DNA from 4 places in the Gracilibacillus sp. JCM 18966 genome. Region 2 is predicted to be linked to each of the others. Evidence: riboswitches for the same ligand, from Rfam matches in the RefSeq annotation. Region 2 holds a riboswitch; each other region holds the start of a gene.
The links. Region 2 has a riboswitch for S-adenosylmethionine ahead of ACZ5N5_RS12725 (methionine biosynthesis PLP-dependent protein). Riboswitches for the same ligand answer to the same signal wherever they lie in the genome.
Positions count from the first base shown of each region.

Region 1: it holds a riboswitch for S-adenosylmethionine, as region 2 does, so the genes downstream of both, ACZ5N5_RS07335 (phosphoadenylyl-sulfate reductase) here and ACZ5N5_RS12725 (methionine biosynthesis PLP-dependent protein) in region 2, are expected to answer to the same signal.
Region 3: it holds a riboswitch for S-adenosylmethionine, as region 2 does, so the genes downstream of both, ACZ5N5_RS10060 (SDR family NAD(P)-dependent oxidoreductase) here and ACZ5N5_RS12725 (methionine biosynthesis PLP-dependent protein) in region 2, are expected to answer to the same signal.
Region 4: it holds a riboswitch for S-adenosylmethionine, as region 2 does, so the genes downstream of both, ACZ5N5_RS02760 (PLP-dependent aspartate aminotransferase family protein) here and ACZ5N5_RS12725 (methionine biosynthesis PLP-dependent protein) in region 2, are expected to answer to the same signal.

Region 1 is NZ_AP043883.1:1,511,918-1,520,127, forward strand. It holds gene sat (sulfate adenylyltransferase) at 1-102, opposite strand, end outside; gene cysI (assimilatory sulfite reductase (NADPH) hemoprotein subunit) at 102-1,817, opposite strand; gene ACZ5N5_RS07330 (assimilatory sulfite reductase (NADPH) flavoprotein subunit) at 1,866-3,662, opposite strand; gene ACZ5N5_RS07335 (phosphoadenylyl-sulfate reductase) at 3,767-4,501, opposite strand; SAM riboswitch class I at 4,583-4,700, opposite strand; gene ACZ5N5_RS07340 (aldo/keto reductase family protein) at 4,855-5,796, opposite strand; gene ACZ5N5_RS07345 (histidine kinase) at 5,993-7,132, shown strand; gene ACZ5N5_RS07350 (response regulator) at 7,129-7,767, shown strand; gene ACZ5N5_RS07355 (ABC transporter ATP-binding protein) at 7,879-8,210, shown strand, end outside.
Region 2 is NZ_AP043883.1:2,655,140-2,663,349, forward strand. It holds gene lipA (lipoyl synthase) at 1-619, opposite strand, end outside; gene ACZ5N5_RS12705 (lipoate--protein ligase family protein) at 632-1,450, opposite strand; gene ACZ5N5_RS12710 (AEC family transporter) at 1,670-2,581, shown strand; gene ACZ5N5_RS12715 (sulfite exporter TauE/SafE family protein) at 2,713-3,459, shown strand; gene ACZ5N5_RS12720 (aminotransferase class I/II-fold pyridoxal phosphate-dependent enzyme) at 3,731-4,903, opposite strand; gene ACZ5N5_RS12725 (methionine biosynthesis PLP-dependent protein) at 4,896-6,002, opposite strand; SAM riboswitch class I at 6,086-6,185, opposite strand; SAM riboswitch class I at 6,416-6,516, shown strand; gene ACZ5N5_RS12730 (anion permease) at 6,756-7,832, shown strand; gene cobA (uroporphyrinogen-III C-methyltransferase) at 7,825-8,210, shown strand, end outside.
Region 3 is NZ_AP043883.1:2,092,890-2,101,099, forward strand. It holds gene ACZ5N5_RS10035 (xylulokinase) at 1-581, shown strand, start outside; gene ACZ5N5_RS10040 (hypothetical protein) at 703-861, shown strand; gene ACZ5N5_RS10045 (RAxF-45 family protein) at 1,024-1,119, shown strand; gene abc-f (ribosomal protection-like ABC-F family protein) at 1,293-2,927, shown strand; partial or broken gene ACZ5N5_RS10055 (Na+/H+ antiporter NhaC family protein) at 2,971-4,266, opposite strand; gene ACZ5N5_RS10060 (SDR family NAD(P)-dependent oxidoreductase) at 4,292-5,056, opposite strand; SAM riboswitch class I at 5,129-5,229, opposite strand; gene ACZ5N5_RS10065 (hypothetical protein) at 5,434-6,138, shown strand; gene ACZ5N5_RS10070 (dihydrofolate reductase family protein) at 6,268-6,870, shown strand; gene ACZ5N5_RS10075 (amidase) at 6,872-8,210, opposite strand, start outside.
Region 4 is NZ_AP043883.1:613,484-621,693, forward strand. It holds gene ACZ5N5_RS02745 (ABC-F family ATP-binding cassette domain-containing protein) at 1-1,623, opposite strand, end outside; gene cls (cardiolipin synthase) at 1,718-3,160, opposite strand; gene ACZ5N5_RS02755 (Hsp20/alpha crystallin family protein) at 3,242-3,709, opposite strand; SAM riboswitch class I at 3,887-3,998, shown strand; gene ACZ5N5_RS02760 (PLP-dependent aspartate aminotransferase family protein) at 4,083-5,798, shown strand; gene ACZ5N5_RS02765 (SGNH/GDSL hydrolase family protein) at 6,101-6,997, shown strand; gene ACZ5N5_RS02770 (YpmS family protein) at 7,009-7,614, shown strand; gene ACZ5N5_RS02775 (response regulator) at 7,691-8,210, opposite strand, start outside.

The DNA of each region.
Region 1 (8,210 bases), 1.1 Mb from region 2:
TTCTATTGCTTTTTCTCGTTCCGCCCCTTTTAGTTCTCTGTTAACTAATTTCCCGCCGTGAGCGGCTATTGTTTGCTTTGCTTCTTCTTTTAATACGGTCATTATAAGACTCCTTTCTTTTCTTTGTGGAAGTTTCGTCCATCATAAACAGCATCGACATAGCCTTTACGAATAACGAAGTCACCGAAATACTCATCTTCTTCCTTTTCTGTAGCATATTCTCTAAATAATTCTTGGAGGGTTGCTAGTATTTCTGCTTCTGCGATATTTTCCTTATATAATTGGTTTAGTCTGTCCCCAATAAAGCTTCCACCTAAATAAAGATTATACTTACCTGGTGCTTTGCCGATGAAGGCAATCTCTGCGAGCGCTGGCCTTGCGCATCCGTTTGGACAGCCGGACATACGGATTACGATTTCTTGCTCTTTTAAGCCTTCTTTCTCCAAAATATCTTCAATCTTGTCGATTAAAGAAGGGAGGTAGCGCTCAGATTCTGCCATTGCTAGGCCACAAGTGGGAAGCGCCACACATGCAATCGAATTTTTCCGCAGCCCTGAATATTGCTTTCCCTCTGTTAGGCCATAAGCATCGATGATTTCCTGAATTTTTTGCTTTTTCTGTGGGGTAACATTGGCAATAACTAAATTTTGATTTGGTGTAAGGCGGAAGTCTCCGGTATGAATATTGGCAATCTCACGCAGTCCTGTCATTAACTTATAATCCTCTGTATCCTTCACACGCCCATTCTCAATAAATAAGGTAAGATGCCATCTGTTTTTCCCTTTTACCCAGCCATAACGATCTCCATTATGGTCAAAGTGATAGGGCTTCGCTTCTTCTAGCTCGTATCCGAGGCGATTAGTGAGTTCTTCTTTAAACCAATCCAAGCCATAGCGATCAATCGTATATTTAAATCGGGCATTTTTACGGTCGCTTCGATTACCATAATCTCGTTGGATTGTTACGACCTTTTCAGCTACATCAATTACATTCTCTTTTGCGCAATAGCCAGCAATTCTTCCTAATTGTGGGTAAGTATTTGTATTGCCATGGGTAGAGCCCATTCCACCACCTACCGTAATGTTAAAGCCGATCACTTCATTGTTCTCAATAATCGCAATGAGTCCAAGATCCTGTGAAAAGACATCAATATCATTGGAAGGAGGTGCGGCAATTCCGATTTTAAATTTTCGTGGTAGATAGGTTTTGCCATAGATCGGTTCTTCCTCTTGTTTGGAATCGATGATTTTCTCATTATCTAGCCATATCTCATGATAGGCACCCGTTTTAGGTGAAAGGTAGTCACTAATACGTTGAGCCCAGTTTTGTATTTGTTCATGAACCTCCGACTGGTATGGATTCGGATTACACATCACATTACGGTTGACATCACCACAGGCTGCAATGGTCGTCATTAGCTCTTCATTAATGGTTTTAATCGTGTCCTTTAGATTCCATTTCAAAATACCATGAAGCTGGAATGCCTGTCTCGTGGTTAATTTAATCGAATGATCCCCATATCTTTGGGCAAGATCATCGACTGCCAGCCATTGTTTTGGTGTAGCGACACCCCCAGGAATAGCCACACGAAGCATAAATTGATAGGCAGGCTCTAATTTTTGTTTTCTTCTTTCATCTCTTACATCTCGATCATCCTGCTGATAGCTCCCGTGGAATTTTAAAAGCTTTGTATCATCATCGGAAATAGCGGCAGTTAGTGGGTCTTCTAAGCCTTCTTTTATTGTCCCTCTTAGGAATCGACTATCTTCTTTTAATTTTTCTATTGGATCAAGCTTCTTTTGATCTTGATTTGCCATAAAACTTCTCCTCTCCCTATTTCTTATTAGACTCCTGATTCCTCTGTGTTAATAGACATCACGTTGGTATCTTTTTTCTTGCTTTAATTGATTCAAAAAGGCTTCTGCCTCTGTAGAGCTAAGCTTTCCTTCTTGTTCAATAATGGTTAGGAGTGTTTGATGCACATCCTTTGCCATTCGCTTTTCATCTCCGCAAACATATATATGTGCACCTTGTTCCAGCCAGGAAAATAATTCTTTTGCTTTTTCTAGCATTCGATGCTGCACATATATCTTTTCAGCAGAATCTCTTGAAAATGCAACATCCATCCTGCTTAGATAGCCATTCTTTAGCCAATTTTGCCAATCGACCTGGTATAAAAAGTCTGATCGGAAGTGTTGATCACCAAAGAATAGCCAGGTTTTCCCCTTTAATTCAAGCTCTTCTCGTTCCTCTATATATCCTCTGAATGGAGCAACTCCTGTTCCTGGACCAATCATAATAACAGGTGTGCTATCATCAAAAGGAAACTTAAAATTCGGATTTCGATGAACATATACATTCAATTGATCACCAGGTTGAATTCTCTCTGCAATCTCGCCTGAGCACACGCCATGACGATCACGTCCATGGGTGTGGTAGCGAACCGTAGCAATCGTTAAGTGAACTTCATCAGGATTTGCCTTATAACTGCTTGAGATCGAATATTGTCTTGCAGGAATTTTCCTTAACCAGTGCATAAGGGAGGCAGGGTCCAAATTGCTCGGTGTGAAATCAAGGATTAGATCTAGTAAGTCCCTGCCATGTATATATTCCCTCATCTTGTCACTATCCTCTATTAGCTTGGTAAGCTTTTCATTATCAAAAAATCCTGCAGCTTTTTCGAGCATTCCTTTTGTTAGTTTTGTAATTTCAAAGATAGAGGTTAATGCCTCTTGGATCGAGCGAATTTCCCCTTGCTTATTTATAGGTATCGTTTGTTCTGCATTCCAATCTAGTTTATTGATGACTGCCTGAACAAGCTCGGGATTGTTCTTTGGATAGATAGCTAGACAATCGCCTGGTTCATAGCTTAGGTTAGAGTTTTCTAATGACAATTCAATATGTCTCGTTTCCTTGTTCGAGCCTCTTCCACTTAGGTCTATATTTTCTAGGACCTCTGCTGGGTATGGATTACTCTTGGAGTATATTGGTGCTTCTGCAGGGGAGGAGGCGACCTGCTGCTCTGAAGCCTGAGTTTGGCTGTCCTCGTTTAATACTTTTAATACACCATTCATCCATTCCTCGGCTAATTCTTCATAATCGACATCACAATCCACGCGTGGGTGAATACGTGTTGCACCTAATTCCTCTAAACGTTTGTCAAAATCCTTCCCTGTTTGGCAGAAATGCTCATAGGATTCATCCCCTAAAGAGAGGACAGAGAATCTTACACTATCTAACTTAGGTGCTTTTCTCCCTAATAAAAACTCATGGAATTGTATCGCATTATCTGGTGGATCTCCTTCACCGTGTGTTGCGGTAACAATTAAGAGATCCTCCACTTCTTTTAATTTCTTTGCCTTAAAATCATCCATGCTTGAAATCACGGTTTTTCGATCCGATGCCTTTAATTGATCATTCAACTGTTCGGCAATTGTTTGACTGTTCCCTGTTTCTGATCCATATAAGATAGTAATGGTTCTTGTTGCTGTCTCGCTCGTTTTAGTCACTTGCTTCGTCGTTTCAGGTGGTGCTGCTGATTGAGATGCAGCAAGGTAGCCGGCAAGCCAATTTTTCTGTGCATCGTTTAAGGTTGGCAATAATTGATTTAAAATTTCTGTTTGTCGTTCATCAAATGGGCTGTTAACCACTTGTAAGGCCAATAAGATCACCTCTCCATTATATTATGTTATGGGAATATTATTTGATTTTCATTATTCCGATAGTTTTACTTAGTTATAGACATAAAAATTTAACCATCTATTTTCTATGGTGTCGTTGTAGTGTGTAAACCACATTCTGTTTTGTTAAAGGAACTCCATCTACCAGCACGCTCATCGTCTGAATTAGTGACAGGGGAGGTACAAGGTATACATCCAATGCTTGGAAAGTTCTGATCATGTAAAGCGTTGTATGGGAGGTTGTGTTTTTTGATGTAGTCCCAAACATCATCCCAGGTCCAATAGATAAGGGGACATATTTTAACAGATTGGAATCTTTCATCCTTGTTAACAAATTGAGTCTTCGCACGACTTAGGGATTGCTCTCTTCTAAGTCCGGATATCCAAGCAACAGCTCCGCTCAGAACCTCCTCTAATGGTTTTACTTTTCGAAGGTAGCAGCATTGATCAGGATTTCTCTTCCAAAGAGCGGATCCATGTTTTTCTGCTTGCTCCTCTACTGTTAATTCAGGTTGCTTCATCGTTATTTGTAAGGAAGGATATTTGTTTTTCACTTCATCAATCAGATCATAGGTTTCTTGAAAATGTAAGCCTGTGTCGAGAAAAACTAATGAAGCATCTGGCTTCACTCTAGCAATTAAGTCTATTAGGACCATACTTTCTGCCCCAAAGCTACAAGCATAAACGAGTGAGTCTCCATAGCTTTTGTAAGCCCAATTAATGATTTGCTCAGCCCCTTTTGTCGGGTCATCTTCACCAGGCGTGAACTCATTCCAAAAACTTTCTTCATAATGAGCATAGGTAATTGCTTGTTCTGACATATTTCTCCTCCTTTTAATCGTCTTTCTCATCAAAAAAACTTCTTATCTGTTCAGATAAGAAGTCTTGTAATCAATCTACACTTCTTATCTTTCGGGATACAACCTAAAGCTGTCCCGCAGGATTTGGCACAGTGTTCATTTGTAAGAACCTGTTGCCGAGGATTCACTGGGCCTGCCCCTCCACCTCTCTGGATAAGAATTCCTTTTATGAATATTTAATGTAATGATAAACCGAATAACAGGAAATGTCAACATGATTTTTTGTAAAAATTGTTAATATATATTTTTATATATATGCAAATAGTCCAATAGATGGGACGAAAATGGGCAGCTAGACCGCCCATTTTATCACCTTAACCGAGAATTTCCTCTGTTTTAGCTAATGTCTCTTGGGAAAGTGTGATGCCAGATGCCTTTGCATTTTCTTCGATTTGTTCTGGACGACTTGCTCCCACAAGTGCGCTCGCTACATTTTCTTGACGTAGGATCCACGCAATGGCTAATTGAGCAAGGGATAGGTTTTCATTTGCAGCAATGGCCTTCAATTTTTCTACTTTCTCTAGATTGTCTTCCGTTAGAATACGTGATAGATTCATATCCTTTTGAGCTGCCCGACTGTTTTCAGGAATTGCTTGTCCTTTTTTATATTTACCAGTTAGTACACCCTGTGCAAGTGGAGAGAAGACAACTTGTCCAATTCCATGCTTTTTACCTACAGGGATCACTTCTTTTTCGATGTAGCGTTGAAGCATACTGTAATTCGGTTGATTGACGACAATACGATCAAGCAATTTTTTGTCAGCTAGATGAATAGCTTCTGTCATTTGCTCTGCCGACCATTCACTAACACCGATATATAAAACTTTTCCTTGTCTAATTAAATCATCAAGCGCTCGTAATGTTTCCTCTAAAGGGGTGTCTTGGTGGTATCTGTGACAATAGTAGATATCGATATAGTCAAGTCCAAGTCGCTTTAAGCTCGCGTCACATTGTTCTACGATGTGTTTTCTCGATAAGCCGTGGTCGTTTGGACCATCTCCCATTTTTCCGAAAACTTTTGTCGCAAGCACATAGGAGCTCCTCGGGTATTTTCTTAATGCTTTACCGACGACCTTTTCTGCATCCCCTCGCATATAGACATTTGCTGTATCAAAAAAGTTAATGCCAAGCTCATAGGCTTTATCAATAGAGGCGATTGCTTTCTCTTCTTCAACATACCCTCCATATGTAAGCCAGCTTCCTAGACTAATTTCACTTACTTTTAATCCAGTATTTCCTAAACGGCGGTATTGCATATCGATCACTCCTTGTTATATTTTAAGCGCTTTCTTAAATAGTATAAAATAGAAAGAAGGAGGTTGCTAGTAATCTGTTTTCAGATCATTCACTAAATCAACGGTGCATTTCGTTCACAACCAGTTTATAATAAAGGAAGACTTCTTACCATCGGAGAAATTACAGACGTTAGTTTAAGGAAAATGGAGGATCAAGATGCGTTATTTCTACTGGGCATGGCTTATTATTTGGTTTATCACTTGGACGGGGACAACATGGATGGGAGTTCAAGCGGGAGGTAGTGTTGCCTTTCTATTTATGATGTCCGCTTTTGGCTTAGGGGTTTTATTTTTTACCTCTGTCGTAAAATACAAACAGAAGATGCATTTTACTCTATGGCTGCTTTTTCTCGTGATTATCACCATAGCTTTTATTTTACCTAGTTTTTCAACACTCAATCCTTTCGTTTTCCTTTTATTTCTTCTTGTTTTAGTAAGTGCTGCAGAAACCTTTCAAAAACATTACTTTTGGACGATTATGATTCTTGTTTTTCTTTTGTTAACCATTTTTACTTATCCGTATTTTAGCCTTTTTAATGGTTTAATCTTTTGCTACATCTATGTATTAATAGCCATAGGATTATCGATCTATCAAATGAATGCTACAAGATTAAGAGAATTAGAGCTGCGTTATAAGACTCTATTACATACACACCGGCAATTAAAACGTAATTCGATCACACAGGAAAAGCATATTAGAGAGCAGGAACGAGTAGTAATCGGTCGAGAGATTCACGATCGAGCTGGTCATTCCTTGACCAATTTGCTTATGTTAATTGAAACATTTCGCCTTAAAAACGAAAATGATCCAAAGGATTGGGAACAGGTAAAATCATTAGCGCAGGAAAGTCTTAACGAAACACGCCAAGCAGTAAAGGCACTACAAAATGAACAGATTACTGGGATGTCTGCCGTTATTCAATTAATTCGGAAGATTGAAGCAGAACACTTCCTTTCGATTACCTTTTCTATGAGACAAAATGCGCTTTCTGTATCTTTAAGTCCAACACAGGCGAGTGTTGTTTATCGGTGTATTCAAGAAGCACTAACCAATGTGATGCGTCACAGTGATTCAAAGAAAGCAGAGATCATTTTTGAGGCTCCTGGCAATAGTCATTTTCGACTGGAAGTTCATAATGCGCTATCCCGTCCGATACAATTAACAGAAGGATTTGGCCTAAAATCGATGCGAAAAAGACTTCAAGCAATAAATGGTCATTTGGAGGTTCTCGCATATGATAGTCAATTCATTGTTCGGGGAAGCTTCCCGATTAACCAAAAGGATGAGGAAAATTGATTAAAATCTTATTAGGAGAGGATCAGGTATTGGTGAGACAAGGGATCAAAATGATGATCGAAACAGATCCCGATTTAAAGGTGACTGGAGAAGTAGGCAATGGGAAAGAAGCCTTAAAGCTAAGGGAAATAGAATATTTTGATATAGCCATTTTAGATGTTCGTATGCCGGAAATGGATGGTTTAAAGGCCGCAAGAGAAATGCTTGGAAGATGGCCTGAAATGAAAATAATGATGTTAACAACTTTTAACGATGAAGCATATGCAGTCGAAGCATTGAAAATAGGAGTACATGGATATTTATTAAAGGATGCGGATGCTAGCTGGTTAATTCATGCGATCAAGGGTTGTATGAAGGGTGGATTGCAGTTACCAGGGGAGGTAGCGAGTAAAGTAATCCCACAACTGTTGGAGAAAAAGTCTGCTGTTGGCAAGAAAGAACACCCTAGCTTAACAAGGCGGGAGCAGGATATTTTGTACTTACTAGGGGAAGGGAAGGACAATAAAGAAATAGCAACAGAGCTAGCATTATCCGTCGGGACGGTGAAGAATCATATTAGTCAATTACTACATAAATTAAATCTGAGAGATCGCACTCAGCTCGCGATTTATGCTATTCAAAATGACTATGTATAAAATAGTGACTGGAGTCATAAAAGAAATGACTAGAGACAGTGTTCGTACTGTCTTTTTTTTATTACACTTATTAATAGGAGATATGGTCAAGGACATATAGGAGGGATTGGCATGTTAGAAACAGTATCATTACGCAAGGTGTTTAAAAAGCAAGTAGCAGTTGATGATGCAAATTTATATCTTCAAAAAGGAGAGTCTATAGGGTTATTAGGGCCAAATGGGGCAGGTAAATCCACCATGATTTCGATGATGGCTACATTGGTCAAACCAACCTCAGGGACAGTGACATGGGAAGGGCAGGATATTATCAAAAACCCGAACATCATACGACCAATATTAGGTGTTGTTCCTCAAGAAATAGCTTTATATAAGGAGCTATCTGCCTACGAAAACGTGAAATTTTTCGGGAAGATATATCGTCTTAGTGGAAAGGAATTGGAAAG
Region 2 (8,210 bases):
TAATACTGGACTTAGTCGGGGTATTTGGTGCGATTTCTTTCACTCGTCTTAATAATTCTAACGAACGGTCATACATCGCAATCGCACGAACACGTTTCGTTAATCTGCGTACTGTTTCAATATTATGATTAAAAATATCGGGAGCACTATCCATTAGTGTATGTAAGCTTTCATAATCACCTTTCATATCAGAAGGTAATATCTCAATTGTGCATCCTGGTACTTTCTCACGAATTTGACGAACTGTTTCGGCAAATACTGCTGCACCACCATCCTTTAAATCATCACGTGCAACTGCAGTAACAACCACGTGCTTTAGTCCCATAATTTCTACTGATTCAGCAACACGTTTCGGTTCGCCCCAATCTAATTCATTGGGAAGACCTGTCTTTACTGCACAAAAACGGCATCCACGTGTACAAGTATCCCCAAGTATCATGAAGGTCGCTGTTTGTCTTTCGCTCCAGCATTCGTGGATATTTGGACATTTAGCTTCCTCACAAACAGTGTTGAGACGTTTATCACGCATTAGATGTTTTAAACGATTATAGGATTTATTCGTATTGATTTTTATCTTTAGCCATTCCGGTTTTCTTAAGTATTCTTCGTTTTTTGCCATTCTACCCATCTCCTATCTAGATAAATTCCATGCGTCGTCTTTATATTTTTGATTCATTACACTATGTATTTCTTCTTCTTGTTCCATTGATAAAGTGAAATTTTCGAAGACTATGTCCAAGCCTTTTTCAAATCCTTGCTTAAATGCTTGTTTTGCTAAATCTATTTTGATCTCCCCAGGTGAAGCTTCTTCTAATGAAACTACTTTGTCTTTAAATGCATGCATTGCCCTTGCTTTTACCTTTTCACTTGGATATTCAAATAGATCATAGAGCTTGGTGTTATCGACATGGATGGGGATGGAGCCATGCTGTAAAATAACACCCTTTTGTCGAGTTTGAGCACTGCCTGCTGCTTTTTTACCATCGACAATTAATTCATACCACGAAGGTTCCTCAAAGCAAACCGCTGATTGAGTTGTCTGTAGTTTACCTTCTGGAATTGCAAAAGATGCTTCGATATCAAGGTTTCGGAATCCTTCTAATAATCCTTTAGAAATTACTTTATATGCCTCTTTAACGGAAGCAGGCATTTTCGGGTGGCTTTCTGCAACGATCACGCTATAGGTCAGTTCTTGATCATGAAGAACAGCCCTACCACCTGTTAATCGCCGTACTAATTCAATATGATGTTCTGTTAATGCTTTGAAATTAATTTTACCCTTTGTTTTTTGAAAATACCCGACAGATAACCCAGCAGGCTCCCATTCATAGAAACGTAAAACTGGAGGGATTTCTTTATTCCTATGCCACTTTAATAGACATTCGTCTACTGCCATGTTATAGGCGGGGGTATTTTTTTCCGTATCTAGATAATACCATGTTTCTCCCATACGTAATTGGCGAAAACTACTTCTTATCGCCACTAACCTCCCATACTGTATCCATTGTTGAAACTGTTAAAAATATACTAATTTGCAATCATTATCATGGTACTCCTTCTCATGCTCTCTGTCAAAAATATTATTTTTAGTTTATCCCCATTTGTATTTCATCTATGCTATAGTGAAAAAAGTATTCATTATTACAGCATAGAACGAAGGAGTATTTACATGGATGGTTTCAATGAACAATTTTTAATTTCTGTTTTTATCATTGCGATTGGGTATCTATTAAAGAAGGGGAATATTGTTAAGGAAGAGGATGGGGAAGCGATTGCAAGAGTGGTGTTTAATCTAACCCTTCCATGTCTCATTATTGTTACATTTAGTGATGTAGAATTTTCCAACTCCTTACTTTATTTAATTGTGATTGCTTTTGTTTATGGTCTTGGAATTGGTTTACTTGGACTTATTCTCTTAAAGAAGGATTCTAGATATGATCGTGGTATGTTTGGCATGATGATTCCTGGCTTGAATATTGGGTTATTTGCTTATCCATTAGTCGAGGGCTTGTGGGGCTTCGAGGGATTAAAGTATTTTGGTATGTTTGATGTTGGAAATGCTTTTATAGTATTTGGTATGAGCTATATTATCGCAGGCATGTATGCAGAGAGAGCGAATATGCTTGAAACAAGAACGATTATCTATAAGCTGTTTCAATCCATTCCATTAATGACCTATCTTATCATGTGCTTACTAAGTATCATGAAGATTCAACTGCCAAGCTTTGTCGTGGATGTATCGAGTATTATTTCGATGGCGAACATGCCATTGTCCTTACTATTATTAGGATTGTATTTGAATTTTACGTTTGCGAAAGGATATGGAAAACTAATATTGAAGTTTTTAGCTGTAAGATATGGAATTGGGATTATTACAGGGTTATTATGTTATTACCTTCTTCCCGTTGATGAAATGTTTCGTTTTACATTGCTTATAGGCTTTATTTTACCAACAGCTGTATCTGTCGTCCCATATTCCATTATATTTGGCTATAACCAACGGCTTGTAGGTACAGCCTCTAATCTGACCATGATCATTAGCTTTGTATTAATTTGGGGAATGGTTAATCTAATTATGTAAGGTTTTAAGTATATTCTTATACTAATACAGTTGAAATTCAAAATCTATGGAAAAAGATCGTTTCATTATGATAAAATGGATAACGTTTACAACCTGGATAATAGCGTCTAAGTAGAAGTGGGGGGATGAATATGTTTGACTTATCGGTTTTTGAATGGATTGTTCTAGTTATAGCTGCAATGCTAATTGGTTTTTCCAAAGCAGGAGTATCGAGTATGGGGATCCTTGTAGTCACGCTCTTTATGATACTATTCCCTGCAAAAGAATCTGTTGGAATACTACTACCATTATTAATTGTTGGCGATCTATTTGCCGTTACATATTATCGAAAAAATGTGGTCTGGAAGTATTTGTTCTCTCTAGTTCCATCCGTTCTTGTAGGGGTTTTAATAGGGTATTATGTATTGAGCTATGTAACAAGTGATCAATTAAAGCCAATGATTGGCATTCTAGTTTTAGCATTAATCATACTCCATATAAGTAGAGAGCGATTAGGAGAGAAATTTAATCAGATGCTTCCAGAAGCAAAAATTTTCACCATGATGATGGGAGCATTAGCTGGATTTGCGACCATGATTGGAAATGCAGCTGGTGGTGTGATGGCGATTTACTTCTTAGTAAAAGGACTGCCAAAAAAGGAATTTGTCGGAACAGGTGCATGGTTCTTTTTATTTGTTAATGTGATAAAGGTTCCTTTTTATATCACCCTTGGTATGATTAATATGGAATCTATCATGTTTAACCTATGGTTAATTCCAATGATTTTAATAGGAGCAGTTATTGGAGTAAAGGTTTTACAACTAATGCCTCAGCGTTTATTTCAGATCCTCGTACTAGTCTTTGCGGGTATTGGTGCCATTCGTTTATTAATAGGCTAATAGATATAGAAAGGACGCTTTATAAACTGTATTTCAACTTAAACACCAGACCAAGTTGCGGTTTATTCACTTTATAAACGGCATTTCAAGCGAAGCAACAGCCAAATTTGCGGTTGATCCGATCTATAAACGGCATTTCAACGGAAGCACTGGGCCAAGTTGCCGTTTATAGTCTTTTTAACCGCACTTCAATTGAGGCAAGAAGCCAAATTACAGTTTATCGAAGCGATGCATTTAGGAAATCAAGCCCCCAGTCCTTTTCTCTTCTCCTCTATAATGGAAGGCTTAATTTGCTTTGTTGGAAAGATTGATTAAGATCCTTGATCAAATCATCGACATTCTCTATACCTACAGATAAACGGAACAAGCGATCCTCGATCCCTCTTTCTTTTCGTTCATGTGGAGGCATTGCTGCATGAGACATGGTAGCAGGATGAGAAAGAATAGATTCCACAGCCCCTAAGCTTACGGCAAAGACTGGTATTTCTAGCTTTCTAACGAATCCCTCTATGTCAACATTTTCTGATAATAAAAAGGATAGGACTGCTCCACCACTTTTGGCTTGAGAATGATGAACGTTAAAACCAGGATGATCCGTAAGACCTGGATAATACACTTTTTCAATCGCATGATGTTCATCCAAAAATTTAGCAATTTCAAGTGCAGATTGGCTTGATTTGGTTAGTCGAGTCTCCAAAGTTTTCATTCCTTGAATTAAGGTATAGGAATCCTGTGCACTTAGAATGGATCCAATTGTATTCTGAATAAATTTTAGTTTTGCAGCTAACTCTTCTGTTTTTGCCACAGCTAATCCAGCTACTACGTCACTATGACCAGATAAGAATTTAGTCGCACTATGGAGCACAATGTCTACACCAAGATCTAGTGGATTTTGATACAATGGTGTCATAAATGTATTGTCTAAATAAGTATAGCAATCATTGGCTTTAGCTAACTCCACCACTTTCTTAATGTCAGTGATTTGCAATAAGGGATTTGCTGGTGTTTCCATATAAATAACCTTTGTATTACTTTGAATAGCTTTTTCAATTTCTGCGATGTTTGTCATGTCAACAAAAGTATGGCTAATCGAGAAGCTGGTCAATAGCTGACTGATAAATCGATAGGTACCTCCATAAACGTCTTTTGTCACAACGACATGATCTCCCGCTTCCAATAATAAAAAAGCGGAGGAGATAGCTGCCATGCCTGAAGAAAAGGCATAGCCTGCGTATCCATTCTCTAACTGCGCAATCGTCTTTTCTAAAATTTCTCTGGTTGGGTTACCTGAGCGGCTATAATCGAATGGTCCGAATTCATTTATTTCTTTCTGATGATAAGTAGATGATAAATAAATCGGAGGATTTACGGCACCTGTCACCTTTTCGTTAAATCCTTGTTGTAGCCCTGCATGAATAAGCTTTGTATCAAATTGGTTAGACATGAAGTAATTCCTCCTTGCTCTTTAGTAGTGCTTGATCTAGATCTTCTTTTAAATCTTCTATATGCTCAATACCGACAGAGAAACGTAACAGCCTTTCACAAATACCACGTTTTTCACGTTCTTCTAAAGGGATATCTGCATGCGTTTGTGTTGTTGGATAAGTGATAAAGCTCTCCACCCCACCTAAGCTTTCCGCAAAAGAAATGACTTTTAAATGGGATAAGAAGGGGACAACCATTTGTTTCTCCTTAATCCGGAAACTAACCATTGCACCTTTACCGGGATACAGAATGTCTGTTACTAAAGGGTGCTCCTTGAAAAACTGTTCAAGTGCTCTAGCATTTTCCTGTTGCTTCTCAAGGCGAAGACTTAACGTTTTCATGCCTCGAATAAGTAACATACAATCAAATGGTGACAATACAGCTCCTATGGCATTGTGTAGATGGGTTAGTTTTTCTGCTAACGGTTGATCCTTCACAGCAACTAGTCCAGCAAGAACATCATTATGTCCACCTAAATATTTCGTTGCAGAATGGACGACAATATCTGCTCCTAGTGTAAGTGGCTTTTGGAGATATGGTGTGAAAAAGGTATTATCTACGATTAAAAGCAGCTGGTGTTCTTTAGCGATCTGGGCAACTTTATGAATATCTAACTCGATTAACAGTGGATTTGTTGGCGTCTCAATAAATATTGCCTTTGTTTTCGATGTGATTTGTTCTGCAATTTCTTCTGGTTTCACATAGAGAAAATCGACCGCATATGCTTCACTATAGTGACTAAATAATCGGTATGTTCCACCATAAACATCCTCTGTCACGATGATTTGATCCCCTTTTTCAAATATGGCAAGCACTAATTGAATCGCAGCCATACCGGATGAACAAGCAAATCCCTTAGTGCCTTTTTCAAGGTCGCTTATGGCCTTTTCTACAATATCTCTGGTTGGATTACGCGTTCGCGTATAATCAAAACCGGTAGAATTGCCAATTGTTTCATGCTGGTAGGCTGTCGATAAATAAATAGGTGGCTCGACGGCACCTGTCTTTGGATCAGATTTATTCCCAATTTGAGCTAATGATGTTTCGATATGCTTCATTTCGATCATTCCTCCTACGATATGCTATAAAACGAAAAGGGACTTTCTCCCGATAAGAAGAAAGTCCCCACATTTATACATACTTCTTATCTTCGGTAATTACCTTCTGGATTTAGCACCATGCATAAAATGCTGGTTGCTGAGGCATCATCGGGCCAGTCCCTAAACCTCTCTTGATAAGCTTAAAATATTTAGTTGTTAAAACGTTTTGGAAATACTATACAATATATCATACAATCACCAGTAAAAAAATACAAGAAAAAATTTAAAAAAATTAAACCTAGTAAAACCATTGGTTATAAAGGATTTTTAGTGGATTGCAGTAGCAATCCAAGGAATTGACCTATTGACATTAATTGTATTTACCATTATATTCAATACAAATCATTTAATAACTTAAAACATTATATGCTTTCTTATCCAGAGAGATGGAGGGACTGGCCCGATGAAATCTCAGCAACAGGCATTTGAGGCACTGTGCTAATTCCAGCAAGACAACCTTGGCAGATAAGAAGAAGTATTTAACTTCTACTTTTAGACCAAGTAGAAGTTTTTTGTTTTTTTGAAAGAAAGTAGGATCTCGCTAATAAATCTGGACGCGAGGGTAAGAAAATTAGCGGCAACCCTATACGACATTTTGATGAAGCATTATGTTGATATGGAGAGAAAAGCATTCACGCCCGGAGATTCACTTGAAATAAAAATGCAGGTTTCATTTCTAAGAAGATAAAAATAGAGGAAGTAGGATGAAAAATGTTAGTCATTTTAGCTTTTTTTGCCGCATGTTTATTTGCTTTTAATATCGGCGCGAGTGGCTCTGCCGCTAGTATGGGAGTCGTATATGGAAGTAAGGTAATAAAACATAAAAAAGTGGCATTATTTCTAGCTGGTTCAGGAGCCATAGTTGGTGCTCTTTGGGGAGGAAAGCATGTTACTCATACACTAGGAAAGGGAATTATTCCAGAGGAAATCATGGATGTTCGCATCGCTACAATTATACTGGCCGTTTCTGCGTGTACTTTATTTGTTACGAATTATATTGGTATTCCACTTTCTACTAGTGAGGTAACCGTTGGTGCTATTGTCGGAATTGGTTTGTCTTTTCAGCAAATATATGCCGTTTCTATATTAGAAATCGTCGGTTTATGGCTTCTTATCCCAATTTTAGCTTTTTTTGTGACATATACGCTTGAAAAAGTAAGAATGAAATACCGAGACAAGATAAAGGTCTCATTTTCTAGTAAAATATTAGCAGGACTGTTAATTATAACAGGTATTTTTGAGGCAATAGCCGCTGGTATGAATAATGTGGCGAATGCGTTAGGACCATTGGTGGGAGCAAATTTAGTAACAATGGAGATTGGTTTACCTGTCTTAGCGTTAGTGGTAGCGCATGGTAGCATCTTATTTGGGGGAAAAGTGTTAGATACCAATGCCAAAAAGATCACAAATCTATCACTGGCAAACGGAATTGTTGTTTCAAGCACAACAGGGATATTAGTTATTGCTGCCTCCTTTTTAGGAGTTCCTATCCCAATGACCCAGGTAACGACGACGGCAATTGTTGGAATCAGTGCTACGAAAAGCTGGCAAAATGTTTGGAAGGAAAAAATCATCCATCGTATTGCAAAGGTTTGGATTTCTTCACCAATCATTTCACTAGTGATTTCCTATAGTTTAACCGAAATCCTTATTCGTCATTCTTACTATACTGTAATCTTATTATTCTTAACGATACTTATTACAATCGTGTTAATGAAATATCAAGTAAAGTCAGAAACAAAGCAACAAGAACATCAATTAAGAAGGGAATGGGAAGAGATTGGGTAAAGTATATTTAGTAGGGGCAGGACCGGGCGACAAGGAACTAATTACGTTAAAAGGAATTAGAGCGATTGAAGAAGCAGACGTTATTTTATATGATCGTTTAATTAATCAAGAATTATTAAGCTATGCAAGAAGTGAGGCAGAATTAATTTTTTGTGGGAAAGAACCGAAATTGCATGGTGTTATTCAGGACGAGATAAATCGTTTACTCGTTCAATATGGAACAGAGGGAAAAATCATCACGAGATTAAAAGGTGGCGATCCGTTTATTTTTGGTAGAGGCGGGGAAGAAGCACTTGTTTTAGAAAAAGCTAATATTCCTTTTGAAGTAGTACCTGGTATCACATCAGGTATAAGTGCACCTGCATATGCTGGAATTCC
Region 3 (8,210 bases), 560 kb from region 2:
ACAAATTAGATAAAAATCAATTATACGGTGCTTTATTTAAGCAAGCTCTCCAAGGTGATGCCGATGGTGGCGGACTTCTATCTTATGGCTATCTATCAGGAGAGCATATGACCCATTTTGAAGAGGGACGCCCGTTGTTTGCTCGTTCTTCTGATAGTAATTTCAATCTTGCTAATTTCATGCGTGTTCAATTATTTACAGCCTTTGGTGCAATGAAGATAGGAATGGATATTCTTCTTAAGGAAGAAGGCGTAAAACTAGATGAAATTCTTGGCCATGGTGGCTTGTTTAAAACAGAGGGTGTTGGCCAAAGTGTGCTAGCGGCTGCACTTAATGTTCCAGTTTCCGTGATGGAAACGGCCGGAGAAGGTGGTGCATGGGGAATTGCCTTACTTGGTTCTTATATGCTCAATAAAGAAGATAATCAATCCCTAGAAGAATTTCTAAATGACAAGGTATTTGCAGGTCAGGTAGTGAAAACACTGTCCCCTAATCCAAAAGATGTTAAAGGATTTGAACAATTTATGGAACGATACAAGAAAGGTCTTACAATAGAAAGAGCAGCAGTAGAGAACCTTTAATGAATAAATCCAATTGTGAAAAATAATTGAATTTATTTCAAGTGTGGGGGAGTACCTTTATTGTATGGTAAAATAAAGATAAAGGAAACGCACAAAGTCTACACTTGAGGAGGATTCAACTATGACGGAATCACCGAATAATGATAAAGCATTACGTTTGAAATCAATGCTTGAGGAAGCTCTTCAACCACTAACGGATAAGATTGGTTTATTGGAGCAGGAAGTAAAAGAGCTGCGAAAAGAACAAGCGGAACTCAAGCAAATTATCCATCAAAGATAAAATTAGGAGTCTATTCAGGGGATGGATAGACTCCTTTTTCATCTGGCCAACCTTTTCATAACCAAAATAAGAAAGGCTTGAAATAATAAGCTATTCATATTAAAATAGTAGCAACTTAAGTCGAAGCGGAGGTGGATAGAGGTGTTGAATGATACTGTTTTTGTGCACGGATTTTGGACTGAATTCCTATATTTTTGCCGTGCAAAATTTGCTGTTTTAGTTGTTAACGGGATACGTATGTCCTTTTTTAACAACTAAATAGTAACAAAAACAGTGAAAACATCTCTTACCCACATTATATATAGATGACGCTAGGGAGTGGTCTTTTTCGTGCTCTCTTTTAAATTAATGCGTCGTCAATGCTTTTAAAAAGCCATGGGATGTCCTATGGCTTTTTTTGTTGGGAAAATAGGAACAGGAGGATAGACATCGTGATTGCATGTAGTATCAATCAAGTGACGAAGATGTATGGCGGTCATATGATTTTTGAAAATATATCATTGGAATTAAATGAAAAGGAAAGAGTAGGGCTGGTTGGGCCGAACGGTAGTGGAAAATCAACCCTTCTAAAATTACTGGCAGGCGAGGAACTACCAAACCAAGGACAAATCCATTGGAAAAAAGGATCACGAATTGGCTACCTTGCTCAATTTTCTATGTTTCAACCAGATATATCTGTAAGGGAAGCTTTACGGACAGCTTTTTCTGAATTGATTGAATTAGAAAAGAAGATAGGGAACTTAGAAAAAAGTATGAGTCAAGAAATGGGTGAGAAAGATTTACAGAAGCTTGTCGAGCAATATGGAGTATTTCAAGACCAATATTTATCCAAAGGAGGGTACGCCATCGATAGTGAAATCGATAAAGTGGCAAAAGGGTTAAATATTGAGGGAATGTTAGATCAGACGGTAGGGGCACTTAGTGGTGGCGAGAAAACGAAGGCTGGGTTGGCCTATATATTATTAAAAGAATCAGATTTATTGTTATTGGATGAACCTACTAATCATTTAGATGTTTCAGCGATAGAATGGCTTGGAAATTATATAAAGAATTTCACTGGAACCGTGGTGATTGTATCCCATGATCGGTATTTTTTAGATGAAACGGTGAATAGAATTGTCCATGTCGAGAATGGCGACCTAGAGAGCTTTGACACCAATTATTCTGATTATGTAACGGAAAAAGAAGCTCGTTTACTTCGTGAATTTCATGCATATGAAGAACAGCAAAAGAAAAGGAAGAAAATGAAAGAAACGATAAAAAGACTAAGAGAATGGGCGAATAGGGCAAAACCTCCAAATGAAGGTCTCCATAAAAGAGCTAGAAATATGGAAAAAGCATTAGAAAGAATGGAAAAATTGGATCGCCCTGTGTTAAATCGGAAGAAAATGAACTTGAAAATCGATGCAGGAAGTAGAAGTGGTAAGGATGTGATACAGCTGAAGGCAGTTTCGAAAGCATTTTTTGATAACCAGCTTTTTCAAGATGTCAATCTCCATGTTCAGTATCAACAAAGAACCGCAATCGTCGGAAATAATGGAACAGGAAAAACTACGTTATTAAAGTTAATCTTAGGACATCTTAAAGCAGACAAAGGAGAGGTAAGGATCGGGAGTAATGTGAAGATTGGCTACCTGTCACAGCATACTTTTTCTAAAATGGTAGACAGAACGGCAATCGATGTCTTTCGTGACGAAGTGAAAGTAACAGAAGCGGAGGCAAGACAGATATTAGCAAAATTTCTATTCTACGGCTACAGTGTATTTAAAAAGGTTTCCCAGCTAAGTGGTGGAGAAAAAATGAGGTTGAGATTGGCCCAGCTTATGTATCAGGATACCAATTTATTGATCTTAGATGAGCCTACGAACCATTTAGATATAGATTCATTGGAAGTATTAGAGGAAACGCTTGAACAATACGAAGGCACCATTCTTGCAATATCCCATGATCGTTACTTTCTAAATAAATTATTTGATAGGATTTTCTGGATCGAAGATGGGCATGTGCATGTATGGGAAGGAAACTATGACTGGGCTAAGCTAAAAATGAGTGAGAAAAGAACTTAGCAAAAAAAAATGCCGCATGAGTAAAGACTTCATGCGGCTAAATTTACTGTTTCACTTTTCTACGAGGGAATCCAAACAAAATGGCAGTAATTCCACAAATTCCAAGCAATATTGGATAAAAGGAATAAGGCATAATACTTAAGGGTGATATCGAAGCAAGTCCTGCCACTGCCAGCATTTGGCCACCATATGGTACGATTCCTTGCCAACAAGCGGCGAAAATATCAAGAATACTTGCCGATTTTCTTGGGTCAACATTATACTTGCTTGCAATATCTTTTGCTAACGGCCCCGTCATTATAATGGAAATCGTGTTATTGGCAGTACTAATATCTGCTACACTAACAAGCCCAGCGATACCAAATTCAGCCCCTTTTTTCGATTTGATCTTGTTAGAAACTACATGAAGTAAATAATCTATCCCTCCATTGTATTGAATAATTCCGATTATTCCTCCGATAAACAATGCTACAATTGCAATATCCTCCATATTCAATACGCCTTGTGATGCAGCCTAGAGCAGAGTTGAACCAGTGTAGGAACCATCTATGATACCAATCGCACCAGCAAGGATAATCCCACCGATTAACACAATTACCACATTCACTCCTAAGATGGCTACGATTAATACAGCAAGATAAGGTATAACTTTCGCAAGATTATAAGAATAGTCCTCCAATTGATTGATATGACTTCCTGAAGTAATGAACCATAATATAAGTGCAGTAATCAATGCGCCGGGAAGAACGATAAAAAAGTTTGTTTTAAACTTATCGCTCATCGAAGTGTTTTGGGTTCGTGCGGAAGCGATCGTAGTATCCGAAATCATCGATAGATTATCACCAAACATAGCCCCACCAATCACAGTAGCCATTGCTAATGCCATAGGAATATCCGTTTGATCAGCAATACCAATTCCAATAGGAGCAAGTGCGACGACAGTTCCCATCGATGTCCCCATTGTAATGGAGATAAAACAACCAATTAAAAATAATCCTACCATTAAAAGGTTTGCAGGTAGGAGGGAAAGCCCAAGGTTCACGGTCGCATCAACTGCGCCCATACCTTTTGCTACTTCCGAAAAGGCACCTGCAAGCACAAAAATGATGCACATTAGCATAATATTTTCATGCCCAGCCCCCTTTGTGAAGATTTCAATTTTTTTAGCTAGTTTTACTTTGCGATTCATGAAAATGGCAACAGCTGCCGCAATAATGACCGCCACATTCAGTGGCATATTAGAAAAATCCTTTGTCAACACTCCTGTGCCGATAAATAACAATATAAATATGAGTAAGGGGAATAATGCCGAGGCCTTCCCTTTAGTCTGTTGAGTCATGTTGTATTCCTCCTGTTTATATAGGTTAATGCATGGTCATGCCACCAGTTATGTTAATTGCTTGTCCTGTCATGTAATTCGAATATTTTGAGGCTAAAAAGACCACCACATATGCGACATCTTCAGGAGTTCCTGTTCTTCCAAGTGGCACCTGTGAAAAGTCCTCTTCTCTAATTGCTTCTTCATTCAAACCCCTCAAATTACCACCAATCACTCGTTCTTTACGTTTCATGTCCGTTTCAATAATACCAGGACAGACGGCATTCACATTAATTTGGTCTTGCGCAAGCTCGAGAGCCATCACTTTAGTAAGCCCAATGACTGCATGCTTAGAGGCAACATAGCTCCCCATTAGGCGATAGCCGTTTTTTCCAGCCTGTGAAGCAATATTGATAATTTTACCTCCAAAGCCTTGATCCTTCAGTTTATTCGCAACGACTTGGCTACATAATTGCACACCTTTAGCATTTATATCCATTGTTTTATCCCAATCTTCTTCTTTTATCTCCGTAAAGTAATCCATTGTCGAAATGCCAGCATTGTTCACTAGGATATCTATTTTTCCAAAATGATGAATAACCTGTTTTATCATATTATGGACATCATTTTTGTTAGAGACATCTGCCTGGAAATAGAATAAATTTTCATCATCTGTCTGCTTGGTTTCTTGAATATCAATAGCGGCAACCTTTGCGTTAGATGATAAAAGAGCCTGAACAATAGACTTTCCAATACCGTTTGCTCCACCTGTAACGATGGCGACCTTTCCAGATAAATCAACTTTGAGCATAGAATAACCTCTTTTCTATAATAAAAAACCCTCTTCAAAAGCAAGAAGAGGGTGAAGTAAGATGAATGTCTCTTCTTATCTGTTAGCTATTTGCTACTGGAATTGGCACATTACTCTTAAGAGTTGTTGCCGAGGATTCATAGGGCCAGTCCCTCCCCCTCTCTAGATAAGAACATATAGGAAAGTTAATGCTCTTTAGTTTACAACTAGAAACAAGTTATAGTCAAGTGTTTCACTAGGAATTACACCTGTAAAATTTGCCATTCTTTCGTTAATCATTCTCTCTGCTACTAAACGATGGGAAAAATATTGAATGAATGACAATTTAATGGTAGGTTATAAGAGTGATATAATATATTATTTTAAGAGGTGATGGAATGGAGAAGCATAACACCGAAGATTTACAACAAACGGAAGTAGCAGAGGAACAGGAAACAGAAAAGGAACGATTTGTTTCAAATGAGGAGAAAAAAGAGAACAATTCCTCCATAAATTTTGATTTTGGAGAAAGTGTAAAAGAGACAAAGGGTATTCTGAAGGATGCGATTTTAAGACCACATGCTATCGTGAGCTCTACTCGAACAATCCGTATGGAAACGAGTGCACTAATTTTATTATCATTATCATTATTGATAGGTATTTGTTATTTTCTTTTCTATAAATTTGGATTTGAGGGAATGCTCAGCTTATTTGCAGATGTGGGCGTAATGTTTATCATAACGAGCATCTTATCTTGGATGATTACCTTTGCAATCGGCTATTTTTCTCTTTACTTACTTTTAATGTATTTCGGAGATCGTAAAATGGATCATAAAGAATTGTTAACGAAATATGCGATTGTGAATATTCCTTTTACATTAGTTTTTTGTTTAGTGATTTTATTTTTCGGATTTTTAATGGTAGATTTGTTTGTCGTTACATATGTTTTTGCCTTAATGCTCTATGGGGTAATTCATATTTATCTTTACCTTGTACATATGAGAAAACCGAAATTTGATTTGTACTGGACAATTGCGGGCTACCTATTAGTCTTAATTGTTGCTACACATTTATTGAATGGAATTGATTTTTCAGCATTTTAAAAAGCAGGAGTACACCTCTTGCTTTTTTATTGTTTAGCTAACTCTGTCACTATTAGCAAGATACAAGAAATTTCTCCTCGGAATATATGTTAAGCTAAAGATAAAGTTTTGTTTGAAAGGTGGAGGATAATGGGCAAAGTTGTTTTAGATATCTCGATGTCTCTGGATGGTTATATTAGTGGTCAAAATGATAGTCAGATCCAGCCATTAGGTGATGGTGGAGAGTTTATTCAAAATTGGTTATTTGATGGTAATGAATCAAGCAGTTATAACGATTTCTTCAAGCTTTCTAGTACAAATAAAAAAGTTTTTGACAATACGGTAGCTAATACAGGCGCGATGATAGTTGGGAGGAGAACCTTCGATATTGTAAAAGGATGGGGTGGAAGTCATCCAATTCAAGGTATTCCTATCTTTGTTGTAACACATCAAAAACCAGATAGTTATATAGAAGAGAATACAACGTTCACCTTCGTTACAGATGGGATAAAAAGTGCAGTTGAGCAAGCGAAGAAAGCAGCGCAGGATAAAAATATTAGTATCGGGACCGCACATATTGCACAGCAATGTATTCAAGAAGGTCTATTGGATGAAATGCTACTACATGTATCGCCAGTTCTGCTTGGTGGAGGAATTCGCTTATTTGAGCAAAATAGCAAAGTAAAGCTTAAAAATATAGAAACGATTGCTGCTGATAATGTGACTCATCTAAAATACAGTCTCTTGTATTAATTTACAAGAGACTTTTTCTAATCTTTTTATAATGATGAAACCAAGGCTGTCTTTCTTCGATTTGGGCAGCTAGCTGAAGTAACAGGTCATCTTCACCGAGTCTAGCAAAGAAGTGGGTCCCAACCGGTAATCCATCTTCAGTCCAATAGGTTGGAACACTCATTGCAGGCTGTCCCGTAGCATTAGCAATTGGCATTAGTGGATTGTAATCTAGCATATTATTTAACATTTGTTGATAGGCCGTTTGCTTAGTCTCTTTGTTTTCTCCGATTTTTTTTGGTAACTGATTCAAGGTTGGAGTCATCCATACATCTATTTCTTCAAAGAATTCTAATATTTTTTGTGCTTCGCTTTGAATATAAACACGTGACTCCTCATATTCTAGGGCTGATAAATTTTTACCGAATTCCAAAATCTCATAAGTAAGCTTTTCTACATTATCACGATTCACCTCTTGGCCTATCATTAGTCCAGAATGTTTTATAATGGTAGAGCCACTTCCAAGCCAAATATTAATAAAGTGATGTGCGAGTGAATCTAAATCAAATGTTGGCATTTTGTCCACGACTTCATGTCCCAAATCCTTCATTAACTCTACTGTTTCTTCCATATTCTTTCTTGTATCATTGTCAAATGAAACATGAGAATTAGTCTGATAGCGAACAGCAATCTTTAGTTTATTTGTTTTTTTCGTTACGTTCTCTAAAAAATTCGTATATGTCTTGAAGCTTGGATATATTGTATGTTTTCCAACTCCATTTAAGATATCTAACAATGCAGCACTATCCCTAACAGACCTTGTAACTGCATGATTAATGGAGAAATGATTCACATAAGGGCTATATGGCAAACGCCCTCGGCTTGGCTTAAAACCGAACAATCCGCAAGCAGATGCTGGAATTCGAATCGATCCTCCACCATCGTTAGCATGAGCAAAGGGTATTAATCCAGCGGCTACGGCTGCTGCGGATCCCCCACTTGAGCCACCTGGAGAGCGTTCGAGATCCCAAGGGTTTCTCGTTGGACCGAAAAGCTCGGGCTCAGTGGTAGGAAGAAAGCCAAATTCAGGTGTATTGGTTTTTCCAAGGAAGATGAGGCCAGCTTGTTCAAATCGGTTAACAATTTCATCATTTTCAGGTGCGATGACATCCTGGAGCATAACAGAACCACTTGTATGCCTAGCCCCTTTAATGGCATTTAAATCTTTTATCAGAAATGGAAGTCCCGCAACTTTTCCATTAGTAGCTTGCATTTTCTTTGCTTGTTCTCGACCACTTTCAAACATTTCGAGAACCACTGCATTTAGTATCGGGTTATATTTTTCTATTTGATAAATATAA
Region 4 (8,210 bases), 2.0 Mb from region 2:
TTTTTCCTTTTTTACCTCTTGTTTCTCTGAATCAAACCTTTCGCGAAATTCGGAATAATTCCCATAAAAATGAGTTAATTCTTTATCTCCTGTGAAGGCAATGACTTGATCTATCGTTTTGTCCAGGAAATAGCGATCATGCGACACCGTTAGCATAACACCTGGGAATAGCTCTAAGTAGTCCTCCATTACAGCAAGAGTTTCTGTGTCTAAGTCATTAGTAGGCTCATCTAAGAAAAGAACATTCGGTTCTTGCATTAAAATCGTTAATAAATAAAGTCTTCTCCTCTCTCCACCTGAAAGCTTCTGGACCAATGTCCATTGCTGTGATCGAGGAAACAAAAATCGCTCTAACATTTGTTCTGCTGTTATGACATCCCCACTAATGGTATGTACGACCTCTGCCACCTTTCGAACTAAATCAATGACCTTCGTATTCTCATCCAATGGAGGGTGATCCTGAGTATAGTATCCGAACTTCACTGTTTCACCTACTTCTATACTGCCGTAATCTGGTTCTGTTTTTCCTGCCAATATATTTAATAAGGTTGTTTTACCACTTCCATTTGGGCCGACAATACCAATCCGATCTCCCTGCTTCAATAATAGGTTGAAGTGATGAAATAAAAGCTTATCTCCATAGCTTTTGGCTAAATCCTTTGCTTCGATTACCTTTTTTCCTAATCTTTTGGAACCTATTTGGAATTGAAGCTCCGATTTATCGGTCTCGAAGGTTCTTTCTTTCATCTTTTCCACACGATCGATTCTTGCCTTTTGCTTCGTTGTTCGTGCTTTTACTCCACTTCTTAGCCATGCAATTTCCTTTTTTAAGTGATTTTGATGCTTTTGTTCAGCTTGATGCTCCTCTTCTTCTCTTCGTGCCTTTTGCTCTAGAAAAAGCTCATAATTACCTTGATAAACATATAACTTACCTCTATCTAGTTCAAATATTCGATTGGTAATTCGATTAAGGAAATACCGATCATGTGTGACGATTAGGACAGCACCTTGATATTGGGGTAGATATTCCTCCAACCACTCGATCGTATCATTATCTAGGTGGTTAGTAGGCTCATCTAGTATAAGCAGGTCTGCTGGTTGAATAAGCGCTTTTGCAATGGCTACTCTTTTCTTTTGTCCTCCAGAAAGCTCTGCTGTTTTTTGATTTAATGAGGAAATACCTAATTTCGATAATACCGTTTTAGCAACTGTCATCGCATCCCAAGCTTCCCCTACATCCATCTTTTCTTGTTGTTTTAGAAGCTTTTGCTGCAGAACTTCACTTTCCGGATTACCCTCTAATGCAAGGACTGTTTTTTCATAATTTCGTAATGTCTCCATCATTGGAGAATGACCGTAGTATATTTGATCAAGCACGGTTAAATCTTTATCCAAATCTGGATCTTGATCTAGATATTCGACTTGATAATCATTCGGGTGGTCAAGCATACCAGCCTCTGCGGTATCGCTACCTGCCAACACTTTTAACAAGGTTGATTTTCCTGTACCATTTACCCCGATCAACCCAATTCGATCCCTTTCCGCAACCGAAAAAGATATATGATCAAATAAAACCTTTTCTCCATATGTCTTGGTTAAGCCTTCCACCTTTAAACCACGCACTTTTGTCACCCTTTCTACTGAAAAGAACCTGACTATTGTCAAGTTCTTTATCGCCTACCAACTAAATGAATCGTTCCAGCTTAACTATGTATATCTATAAAATAGGTGAAATAAGTCGTGCGATGGATTCCTTGAAACGAATCCATTTCGTCCTTTTCTTATATAATGCATAGGTTAACTGGGATACATGCTCCATATCCTTTTCAAACTCATCTACTAGCATTTCCGCAAGTGTTTCGTTGTACAAAAAGGCATTTACTTCAAAATTTAATCGGAAGCTTCTTACATCAATATTTGCAGTCCCAACGGAGGCAATTTTACTATCTACTACAATCATTTTAGCATGGAGGAACCCTTTTTGATAAATATAAACAGTTGCCCCTGCTTCGAGTAACTCTCCAATATAGGAATAGGTTGCCCAGTATACAAAAGGGTGGTCTGGCTTATTCGGTATCATAATCCGGACATCTACCCCTGATAATGAAGCAATTCTAAGCGCATCTAACAAGCTCTCATCTGGAATAAAATATGGTGTTTGAATAAAAACATAATCCTTCGCAGACATGATCATTTTAATGTAGCCATGCTTAATCTGTTCCCAATCAGAATCAGGTCCACTTGATACAATTTGCATCCCAACTTTGCCAGCAGATTTGGCCGCATAATACTTATCATCATACTCGATGTCGTGCCGAGATGCTTGGTTCCAATCCAAAATAAAACGTGTTTGCATATGCTTAACTGCACTACCAATAATCCGTAAATGTGTGTCTCGCCAATAGCCAAATCGTTTATCAACACCAAGATACTCATCACCAATATTGAAGCCACCGATATAACCAATTTTCCCATCAATGATCACCAATTTGCGGTGATTACGGTGATTTATTTTAAAATTTAGCTTTGGTATAAGAGGAGGAAAGAACCCTTCTACTTCGGCTCCCGCTCTGCGCATCTCACGGATTAGCCTTCTACTAAATTTCCTCGATCCCATATCATCATATAGGACCCTTACTTCGATTCCTTCCTTTGCCTTTTTCATTAATACATCTGCTAACCGCCTTCCTAGTTGATCGGAGCGCATAATGTAATAAAGCAAATGAATATGATTTTCTGCCTTCTCAATATCCTCTATTAAAGAATTAAATTTGCGATTCCCATCTGTAAATACTGTAACATCATTGTCTTGGGAAAATATGGCATCATCATTTCTTAAGTGTAAATAAAAGAGATCTTCATACTGATGCATGCGTGGATCATTGACTCGGAACTCTTTATTCTCAATCTCCCTCAACTGTTGTTGAACAGCTGTTTTTACCCCTAATTTACTTTTGGTGTCCCAAGTGAATATAGTTTTATTGCTTAATTTTCTTCCAAATATAAGATATAAAATAAAGCCTGCAATTGGAATAAAGGTTAAGACCATTACCCATGCCCAGGTTGAAGTTGCATTTTTCCTCTCTAAAAAAACAATAGTAAGTGATAATATAATATTAAAAATTAAAATAAAGCTAATTATAAGTTGTACAATACCCATGTGGCCCCTCCTCTCTCATTAGCTAACCCTTCTTTAATATAGCACATTTATAGAAAAGCTAATAGCACAGTGACTATTAGCTTAATCAATGTTCATTGTATTTTGATCAGCTTCTAGCTTTGGTCCCCAAATTTTTAATATCCCCTCTGAAAAGGATGCCTTCGCGGTCCTTTTATCCACTACATATGGTAGTGTGACGGTTCTACGATTTCGAAACTCTTTACGTTCTTTGTGATAATAATGATACGTTTGATCTACCTGTTCGGTTTCATGCTTGTGAGAAATATCAATAGTTAGTTGATTCCCTAAAAAGTTAATTTGTATTTGTTCTTTTTTAATTCCAGGTAATTCAACCTTCACAAGCCACTCTTCATCTGTTTCCAAGACATCTACCGGAATTCTCTCTGGACCTCTCGCCTGTTCAAAAAATTGATCAATCGATTTCATCACATTGTTCGCTGGTTTATCGTATAAAAAGGCATCGAGCTTCTTAATAAAATGTTCTCCAAAACGAGATACACTATGATTCGGTTGATTGCGATTTTCCATACTTATCCTCCTTTTCCCATTCTTTTTATAGTGTATGCGTCTAATTTTCGAAAGTAATGGGCTATCGTTAGAACAAAGGGAAGCAGGAACCCTCGTTATTCAGAAAATTCATTTTATTTTTATTGACGACAAAATTTTTATCCGATATAATAGAAAACAATTAATTACATACAGAAACTCTTATCAAGAGTGGCAGAGGGACTAGGCCCGTTGAAGCCCGGCAACCGTCAATGGAACATCCATTTGAAAAGGTGCTAATTCCTACAGGTATGGACCTGATAGATAAGAGGAGGATGATCAGGACACGAACCTCTTCTTAGCTTAAGAAGAGGTTTTTTATTTTTAAAAAATAATCTTTCTGGAGGGAAATTTCATGACACATTCATTTAATGTAACAGGAACGGAAACGGCACTATTGCACGCAGGACAGCAAGTAGATCCAACAACTAATTCAAGAACCGTACCAATCTATCAAACTACTTCTTACGTTTTTAATGATACAGAGCATGCTCAAAATTTATTTGCTCTGGCGGAGCCTGGAAATATTTATTCCAGAATTATGAACCCTACAATAGATGCTTTTGAACAACGCATTGCTCAATTAGAGGATGGTGTGGCAGCGGTTGCCACAGCATCAGGTATGGCAGCTATTACACTTGCCATTCTCAACCTTGCAAATTCAGGAGACGAAATTATTGCGGACAGCAACCTATATGGCGGTACTTATAATTTATTTAATAAGACATTACCGAAGTATGGTATAAACGTAAAATTTGTTGATGGAACGGATCCTGAAAACTTTCGAAATGCTATTACTTCTAAAACGAAAGCAATCTTTGGTGAGGTCATAACCAACCCAAGCCTCAACATCTTAGATATTGAGGCAGTATCAGATATTGCCCATGAAAATGGTATTCCTTTAATTATCGATAATACTTTTGCTACACCATTTGTTTGTAAACCTCTTACATGGGGAGCAGATATTGTTGTCCATTCTGCTACAAAATGGATCGGAGGCCATGGTACTACAATTGGTGGTATTGTCGTTGATGGTGGTCGCTTTAACTGGAACAGTGATAAGTTCCCTGGATTTGTAGAACCTGATGAAACCTATCATGGAATTCGCTTCGGTATTGATATTGGCGCACCTGCCTTTGCCATTAAATTACGTGTACAATTACTTCGTGACATTGGTGCATGCTTAAGTCCACAAAATGCCTTTTATTTCTTACAAGGTTTAGAAACATTGCATTTACGCATTGCTCGTCACAGTGAAAATACGAAAGCTGTTGCAGAATACTTAGAAAATCACCCACAAGTCGATTGGGTAGCTTATCCAGGTCTTCGTAATCATCCATCCCATGAACTTGCGAAGAAATATTTACGCAACCATTTTGGTTCTATTATCGTCTTTGGTATTAAAGGTGGCCGTGAAGCTGGTCGCAACTTAATTGATAACATTACACTATGGTCACATGTAGCAAATGTAGGGGATGCGAAGTCACTCATTATTCACCCTGCTTCTACCACTCACCAGCAATTAAATGCAGAAGAATTAAAAGCTTCTGGTGTTACTGAAGAATTAGTACGCTTATCTGTTGGTATTGAGACAGCTGAAGATATTATTAACGATTTAGACCAAGCTATTGCTAAGGCAACAAATTCAGAGCCTACCATCCAGGTAGATGCGGATAAGGCCATTACATGGGCATTATCCTCACCATTCGCTAGAGAAGATGGTGGCATCAGACCGAAAACCATCGCAATACTTGGTTATGATCAAGACAAAGAACAAACGATAACCAACCTGAAAAAATTAGGTTACCAAGTCATTCCTGTAAGTAATACAGACGATTCTCTGTATGGATTAAAAACTGTGAATAAACTTTCCGATATTGAGGAAGAAATTGATATTGCTTTTGTAGCAGATGAAAGTAAAGTAGAAGAAGTCTCTGACCAAGCAAAAATTATTTGGTTTAGAGATGCAGCTAATGAAAAGGTTGTAAATAAGGCACAAGCAAATGGAACGATCATTGTCGAAAATCGTTGCCCATTTAGTGAAGCAGACCGCTTGCGCCGTGGAGAATAATTCGTGATTCTCCCTAATTATCGTTTATTTATCTCCCCAAGATAAATAATATATAACCGTGAATCCTTTCTTTTACCGGATTCACGGTTTCTTTATGTTTTAAGAATCTCTGCTTGTTTCCAAGTTTCAAGGAGAATGAGCGATAACCCCCTCATTAATGCTCCTTTTATCGTATTTTTTAACATGTTCTTCTTTCCACTTGCATATTTTAACAATACAAGCTCCATGTGTGATTCGCGTATTTTTTGGGTATAAGATTAGTATAGCGAATTGTAACTATTGGATGAGTGAAGGTGTTTTGGATGAAAAAAAGAATTTTATTAGGCCTAAGCATAACGATAATGATAGGCTTAATTATCGCCTTTATTTTTATTATAGATAAGGAAAAGGATGTAATTTTACAAGATGGTACCACACAAGAAGACCAAGCGGATACGGAGCCAGAAGATGCCGTAGAAGCAGAAAGTCCAGAAGAAACATCGGTTCCTAAAGAGATTCGTGACCGAGTAAAAGATGTCGTGATAGATGCCATCCAATTTTTTAAAAAGGATACGGATATTGTTGCGATTGGGGATTCTCTCACACAAGGTGTAGGAGATGAAACAGAAAATGGTGGCTATGTGGGAATTATTGAAGAGCGTCTCGATAACCAGGAGGTAAAGGTCACCATCGATAATTTCGGCAAGAGAGGAAACCGGACTGATCAACTGCTCCAACGTTTACAGGAGGAGGACGAAGTAATCGATTCTATAAAAGGAGCAGATATGGTTCTGATTACTATTGGAGCGAACGATGTAATGAAAATATTAAAAGATAATTTTATGAATTTGACAATGGAACCTTTTAATGAAGAAAAAGAACCGTATGGAGATAGGTTAGAGCAAATACTAAAAAGAATTGAAGCATTACAACCAAATGCCAAAATATATTTATTAGGTCTATTTAATCCATTTGAAAAATATTTTAGTGATATCAAAGCATTGGATCAAATTATGACTCAATGGAATACTGAAAGTAAGCAGGTAGTTAGCCAATTTGAGCAGGCTACTTTTATCCCAATGCAAGATATTTATCAAGGTAGATCACAGAATCTTCTAGCCGAGGATAATTTTCATCCGAATACACGCGGTTACCAATTAATTGCTAATCGGGTATTATCCTATTTAAAAAGCGATTTAGAGGATTCGGCCAATAATTAGAAGGTGATAACTTGAAGGAGAAACTACTCATTAACTGGAAAAAACTTTTTATTTCGTTAGCGATTCTAAACGGGATTATAGTATTATTACTGATTGTGTTTATTTTATGGCCAGTACCTAATGCCTCTTATCCTAGTAAGGAATATATTGAAGAAGATCCCGGTGCAGAATTTACGATTCAATCAAGTAAGGAAAACTTAACAGAGCTTGTAAATGCGTATATTGATAAGCTATTAAAAGATAAAAATGATAAATATGCGGTGAGCTTTGACGACCAAGTACATTTAATGGGAGCAATTGAGGCTTTTTCTACAGAGGTCCCTGTAAGTATTACCTTTGATCCCAAAGTACAGGATAATGGAGATATTATTCTTAAGGCTAGTGAAATGTCGTTAGGATTATTACGTTTACCAAAGGATAAAATTTTAAAATACGTAAATGAACGTGTCTATACACCAGATTGGGTTACTATCCATCCAAAGGAGGAAAGCATCTATTTAGCCTTAACCAAAATGGAATTAAAGAGTAATTTTCGAGTAAGGGCACAACAATTCGATTTGGAAAATGACAGGATAACCTTCCGTTTTAAAGTACCAAACGAAACATTGGGGCTTTAACCTTGTTCAACCGCCTTCAGTGGGCAACATTTCCCCACTGAAGTTCCACCCCTCTCCTTCATCCATGAAAACCAATTTATTTAATGATTCCATGTTGATAGGCATACACTGCCGCTTGTGTTCTATCCTGTACCTCTAGCTTACTCAGAATGTTACTCACATGGACCTTTGTTGTTTTCAATGCAATAAATAGCTCGTCGGCAATCTCTTGATTGGTTTTGCCTTGAGCAATTAGTAATAATATTTCCATTTCTCGATTCGTAAGACTATCATGAAGCCTATTGGTCCGTTGTTTCCGCATATTTGCCATAACCTTTGTTGTTACCTCTTTTTCTAACACACTCTCACCTTTATAGGTATCTCGGATTGCTTGGGCGATTACCTCAGCTTTGGAGGTTTTTAATATATAACTTGTTGCCCCAGCTTCTAATGCTGGATATACTTTATCATCATCGATAAAGCTCGTCACAATGAGAATTTTTGCATCTGGCCATTGTTGCATAATATGGCTTGTTGCTTCAATCCCATCCATTTCCTCCATCACTAAATCCATCAAAATAACATCAGGGCGTAATTCTAAAGCTAGTTCTACCGCT